2 regions of the Paenibacillus sp. TC-CSREp1 genome follow, and region 2 is predicted to be linked to the other one. Evidence: a T-box and tRNA genes for the amino acid it is inferred to sense, from the RefSeq annotation. Region 2 holds a T-box; the other holds one or more tRNA genes.
The links. The T-box of region 2 lies ahead of ACQSGY_RS13340 (valine--tRNA ligase). A T-box ahead of a tRNA ligase gene usually reads a tRNA of that ligase, here a tRNA-Val.

Region 1: it has a tRNA-Val gene. The T-box ahead of ACQSGY_RS13340 (valine--tRNA ligase) is inferred to sense a tRNA for this amino acid. The anticodon was not compared.

Annotation. Positions count from the first base shown of each region.
Region 1 covers NZ_JBNOKM010000001.1:242,476-245,901, reverse strand. The annotation lists gene ACQSGY_RS01125 (DUF3892 domain-containing protein) at 1-142, opposite strand, end outside; gene ACQSGY_RS01120 (GNAT family N-acetyltransferase) at 292-735, opposite strand; tRNA gene ACQSGY_RS01115 (tRNA-Val) at 1,463-1,535, shown strand; gene ACQSGY_RS01110 (M1 family metallopeptidase) at 1,749-3,426, shown strand, end outside.
Region 2 covers NZ_JBNOKM010000008.1:25,919-29,344, forward strand. The annotation lists gene ACQSGY_RS13340 (valine--tRNA ligase) at 1-2,366, opposite strand, end outside; T-box leader at 2,531-2,814, opposite strand; gene ACQSGY_RS13345 (LysM peptidoglycan-binding domain-containing protein) at 2,979-3,426, opposite strand, start outside.

The sequences.
Region 1 (3,426 bases), on a different contig from region 2:
CACCAGCAATAGCTCCGGCCTTCACCTCGTTCAGCGCTTGCTGATAGTCCAGGACACGGCCTGTTGAGGTTTGGAAGGCGGTTAAGTCACCGTCACCATTTTTCTGCACTGCTGTGAACGTCTCGCGTGTTGTCTGATCCATCATGTCACACTCTCCTTCTATGACCAAATGGGAATAGGTTACACTGTTATCCTGTCCGAACTGGCGAGAAGTATGCATGTATTGCAACATTTCGAGAATAGCTGTGCTATCTCTATGTAGTGCCAGTGATGTTAAGTTTTGCTGCGAGACTACAGACTTTTTCTCATACGAACGTGCAGAATATCGGCATCATAAAAAGGTTCCTCCGAGATCACTTCATACCCGAGTTTATCGTAAAATTTTTGTGCCTGACACTGGGCATCCAGCAGCGAATAGGTTAATCCAAGCTCACGGGCAAGCTCCTCCATCGCTAACAGAAGCACACGCCCGTACCCGAATGAACGGTAAGATTCCAGTACAGCAATGCGCTGCATTTTGGCGGTATCCTTGCTGTAATAGATCAGACGACCTGTGGCAACAGCCTGTCCGTCTTTGTACAGCAGTACATGATGCACATCAGGACTGATCACATCGTATTGATCGATTTCAAGTTCTTCGGGCACTTGCTGCTCAATCACAAAAACCTGACGACGTATTTCCAGCGCCTGCTTCAATTCTTCTTCTGTTGTGACATAATTAATCTCCGCTGCCAAATTCAATTCCTTCTTTCTGCTCCATGCGCACAAGTTCAGACTGCATTATACAAAAAAATGCTTTTCCTGTATAGTTAAGTTTGGTACATATTGGCATGCCGAAGGGAGGGGCGCGTATGGGAATGGCAGCAATAATGACGATTACACTGCTGATGTCAGCGGGCATGATTGCCTTGTTATATTACGTGACCAAGAAAGCCTACTCTCGCAAGTGGGATGAAGAGGAATGAGAGCACAAGGTCAATTCAAAATAGCGATTGTTTGTGTCTTTTCAGGGTTAAATTGGTCTCATATTGAACCCTTCATGTCATGGCAAAAATTCGGTGTTTCCTTGAGGAGAATAGACCTCCTGTACAACGGAATTGGAATACACATCCATCCACACGGGCAGTGATTCATTCTGTTCATTTGGCTGATGCAGCTGTTGGAATTGCACTGTATGTTCGTCCTTTTGCAATGTGCATCCGGTCAAGAAAGAGAGAAGAAGCGCAGATGTAGCGGCATAGGTGAGGCCTCGAAATAGCCTGTGCCGTGAATGACATTTTTTGCGGACTGCACCATGATTCGAAACGAAATATTTCATAGCGTTCACCTGCCTTCTGTAAAAGATTATACTTACCATTATTGTGCTCCGATTCCGGCAAATTATAACCAAATTAATGATTGACAATGAACGCGTTTACTTGGTATGATACTGTTACTTAATTGAACAAAATCTAATATACATGATCTGTTAGCTCAGCTGGGAGAGCACTATCTTGACAGGGTAGGGGTCAGTGGTTCGAGCCCACTACAGATCATACACGAAAAGCCTTGCTGCGCAAGGCTTTTTTTCTTTTTCCATACCTATATAGATATGTTGAAATGATGATTTGGGAGAGTTGGGGAACGATTGGGGACGAAATAGGCAAAGAATTCTTTTTTTAAACAAAACTTAAATCAAACCTAAATTTAACGTAAGATTGATCTCTTATCGTTGTATGTATACAACATATAGCAAAAGGAGAGAGAACATGCACGTTTCAAAAACCAAACCAACAATTACCCTTAAAAAGGTGATGCTGAGCACAATTGCCCTTACATTAGCGGCATCTCCGTTCGTCCATACCACTTCTGCTGCCTCTTCGAATTGGTCCAGCTTGAATGCCAGTGCCGAGACAACACAAAAAGCGTTCGAGATGCAGCAGGCTTCTCGCATGCGTTCACAACAGGCCATGTCTCAAGATCAATCCCCGATTCAGTATCAGATCAAAGCACGACTGGACGAAAAGGACATGACCATAACGGGGAACCAGATCGTAACGTATCGAAATACAAGCAAAGATACACTTCAAGAGCTGGTCATGCATACCTATGCAGATGCTAATCGATCCAAAGCAACACAAACGATCATGTATACAAGCCAGAATGAGCAAATAGCCAAAGAACACCCGGAGAAGAAAGCGTCAGATTTCTTGGGCGGGATAGATATTGTGAAAGTGTCTCAGCAGGAGGAGAAGCTTCTTTTCGATCACAAAAATCAGGCATTACGTGTGCAATTGAAAACGCCTTTGCAACCGGGTCAGTCTATTAGCTTCCAGGTGGATTATCGGCTTGACATTCCTTATGGCATGCAACGAATATCATACTACAAGGATCAGATCAACGGAGCACACTGGTTTCCGGTGATGTCTGTGTATGATGAGAATACACATCAATGGAATAAGACACCGTATAGCACTTCGTTCGAGAGTGATTACTATACTTCGTCCGATTTCGATGTTGAGTTCAATGTACCTGAGTCATATCAGGTGGTCATGCCGGGAGATATCACTTCCCAGAACAGTGCTGAACACGGACGGAAAGTGGTTACGGCGCGCGCCGCGAACACGAGAGAATTTGTTTTTTTCGCGGGTCCCAACTTAAAAGCAGAACGTGAGACGCGTAATGGTCTTACCGTAGAATATTTTTATTCGGGAGATGACTCTGCCAAAAAAGCTGCAGTGGACAAGTACATTGATTATGCATTTAAAGTCATCGCGTTTTACAGTGAGAAATATGGTGAATATCCGTATCCCGAATTTCGTGTCATTGAAACTTATGTGGATGGCTTTGGCGTGGAATATTCAAGACTAATCCAAATGCCGGAGCGTGCTGCGGAGTTGTCACCTGTAAACGATACCACATTTGTTCATGAGATAGCACACCAGTGGTTCCATGCTTTAATCGGGAATAACTCAGAAACGGAATCCTTTTTGGATGAAGGCTTTGCCGATTTCTCCACGGTGTATTTTTTAGAAAAGCAGGGAAATAAGGTAGGAGGGTTCAGATCAATTCAGCTCGATCCGTCACCTATTGATCTACCTATAGCTTCAACGAATGAACAAGTAGGAGAAATGGCTGATTATGTATTTTACCAAAAGGGTCGTCAGGCCATTTATCAATTATACCGCTCGGTTGGTGAACAAAAATTTGATGCGTTTATGAAGGAATATTTTCATCGCTTTGTCTACCAAAACGCGACAATTGATGGATTACTTGCTACCATTGAGGATGTGCTTGGTAAAGAACAGCGTCAGGACATGGAAAAAGCGCTGATTCAGCCTGATTTTGAGCTTAAGCAGGAGTATCAAATGTCCGAAAAGGAACTTGCAGCCTATATGCATGATGCCTATCAACCGCAGTATGAAGCCGTAGTGAACAGCATTCCAA
Region 2 (3,426 bases):
TCTGAAGTGTTACAGAATCGCTTGATATAATGGCTGTTGCGCTCAATGATGCTCGATGTTTCATCATTATTCGCTTTAACCATCAATTCAATTTTTTTGCTCATAGGTACGTTCACTTCTGCACGAATATTCCGGACAGCGCGAATCGTATCCATCAGCAGGTTCATCTCGGCAACAGCTCCCGGATTCTCCAGTGCAGGGTCATATACCGGCCATGAAGCAAGTGTAATTGTTTCCCCTTCATGAGGCAGATGCTGCCAGATTTCTTCCGAGATATACGGCATGAACGGATGAATCAGGCGCATTGTCTGATCCAGTACATAAGCCAGGACCGATTGTGTTTTCTTCTTCGCCACCGGATCTTCTCCGTAGAAGGACAGCTTGGCGAATTCGATGTACCAGTCACACAGATCATCCCAGATGAAGTTGTACAGGACACGGCCTGTTTCCCCAAACTCGTACGCATCGATTAGACGCGTAATATCGCGGGAAGTTTCGTTCAGGCGATGCAAAATCCAATAATCGGCCGTACCAAGCTCGCCGCTGATATCACGATCTTCGAAAGTAAATCCTTCCAGATTCATCAGCGCGAACCGTGAAGCGTTCCAGATTTTGTTGGCAAAGTTACGCGCCTGTTCAACCCGCTCCCACCGGAAACGCAAGTCCTGTCCAGGTGTGCTGCTGGTCGAGATCATGTATCGCATCGCATCTGCGCCATACTTCTCGATCACATCCAGCGGGTCTACACCGTTCCCCAGCGATTTGGACATTTTTCGTCCATCAGCATCACGCACAAGACCGTGCATCAAAACATCCTTGAACGGAATCTCATCCGTGAATTCCAAAGCAGTGAAAATCATACGAGCTACCCAGAAATAGATGATGTCATATCCGGTAACAAGTACATTGGTTGGATAATAGCGCTTGAGGTCTTCCGTATTTTCTGGCCAGCCCAATGTGGAAAACGGCCACAGCGCAGAGCTGAACCACGTATCCAGAACATCTTCATCCTGTCTCAGCTTGCGGCCTGCGTACTCAGGCATCGTTGTTGGGTCTTCAGCAGTGACAATGATCTCACCTGTCTCTTCATCGTACCAGGCCGGAATGCGGTGTCCCCACCACAGTTGACGGGAAATACACCAGTCCCGAACGTTCTCGATCCAGTTCAAATATGTTTTCTCAAAACGATCCGGTACAAAGTTAACACCTTCGCCGCTTTGCTGTTTCTTGATTGCTCTCTCGGCAAGTGGTTTCATCTCTACGAACCATTGTGTGGAAAGGTACGGCTCAACTACGGCTCCGGTACGTTCACTGTGCCCTACCTGATGCATATGATCTTCGATGTTGATCAGTACACCCTGTTCTTTGAGATCTGCAACGATCTGCTTGCGGCATTCGCTGCGATCCAGTCCCTGATATTTGCCTGCTTCGGCGTTCATCGTGCCGCTTTCGTCCATGACTGTAATCTGAGGCAGGTTATGACGCAAACCTACTTCAAAGTCGTTCGGATCATGTGCCGGTGTAATCTTAACCGCACCGCTACCGAACTCTTTGTCTACATAGTCATCCGCAATTACCGGAATCTCGCGCCCGAGGATCGGCAGCACAAGCGTTTTGCCAATCATGTCTGCATAGCGCTCATCCTTAGGGTGAACAGCAACAGCGGTATCACCAAGCATCGTCTCCGGACGAGTCGTTGCCACGGTAATGTAACCACTTCCGTCACTGAGCGGATAACGCAGGTGGTAGAGATGTCCTTGAACTTCTTTATATTCAACTTCAATGTCCGAAAGTGCCGTACGGTTTACCGGGTCCCAGTTAATAATGCGTTTACCGCGATAAATGAGACCTTTCTCGTATAACTGTACGAAGACTTTACGAACAGCTTTGGACAGACCTTCATCCAGCGTGAAACGTTCACGTGAATAATCCAGCGAAAGCCCCATTTTACCCCATTGCTGACGAATGGTTGTGGCATACTGGTCTTTCCAGTCCCATACTTTCTCCAGAAACTTCTCGCGTCCCAGATCATAACGTGTCAAACCCTCTTCACGAAGCTTCTGCTCCACCTTCGTTTGAGTAGCAATACCTGCATGGTCAGAGCCCGGCAGCCACAGAGCGTCGTAACCCTGCATGCGCTTTGTACGAATGAGGATATCCTGCAGTGTGAAGTCGAGTGCATGCCCGATATGAAGCATACCCGTTACGTTCGGGGGTGGGATTACGATCGTGTACGGCTCGGCATCCTTGCGCTTGCCCGCTTGAAAATAACCACGCTCCGTCCATGCGGAGTACCATTTGTCTTCTGCCGCCTTCGGATCATATGTGGTTGGCATTTCTGTTGTTGCTTTTTTTTGTTCAGACATGTGTCATTCCTCCGTTACTTCATCATCATGGCCTCGAAAACGATCATTAAAGCACCTAAAACCTTGATTAAAGCACCTAAAATCATCATTAGGGCACCTAAAATCATCACTAAAGCACCTAAAATCATCATTAAGCCAAAAAAAACAAAAAAACCTTTCATCCCTCAAAGGACGAAAGGTTAGCTTTCGCGGTACCACCTTTGTTTCACGCAAACAGCAGGACAAACAACTCATCCTCTGATTCAGGCGTGACACTTCAAGCAGATAACGGCTGCGACCGGCCCATCCTACCTCCGAGGTTAAAAACCATAAAAAGCTTGCACCTCAAGTGCTCAAACAGGCAACTCCCGGGCGACTTCGATCAGTTGGCTCCTGCGGAATCTCACAGCGCATCGATCCCACTCTCTGAAAGGTCATACTGTCTACTACTCCCGATCCACGTCATTATTCAAAAAAACCTAAACACATCATACCTTGCTCGTGCACGATAGTCAACCTGGCAGCAGCGGAACCTGAATGTAGAGAAAAGAATTCGCTGGAAAACAAACAAAACCCGCAATCCCTGCAAAGGATTACGGGCGTTCTGGCTGCCAATTTCGGCGGCAAGTGGATTTAAGGTATATACAGAATTTGTCCTTCTTCAACAACCTGTTCTGTCAAACGATTATACAGCTGCAGCTCTCGGGTACTGAGTTGATAACGATCAGCAATAGCGTCAAGTGTATCCTCACGCTGCACAATGCAGAGCTTCACTTTGCGGAACGGATTCTGATCTACAATGGTGCCGAGGAACAGATTTTTCCACTCAACCTCTTCGGTCTGGCTCTCATCTTCAGGAACCGCTCCAGCAGGAGCCTCTTCCGTACGCTCTCCATCAGCTTCGCGAGCACTGCGGCCAGACGAGGCTAACAGTGAGGAAATACCCACTCCTTCTTCAGATCTTGTTGACGATTCTTTTTTGCTGCCAAAAGCAACCTTCAGCTCCGGCTTGTCTTCCGCCTCGGCGATTGGTTCAGGAATAGATTCTTCATTCTGCAGCAAAGCCTCTTCTTCCGCGGTC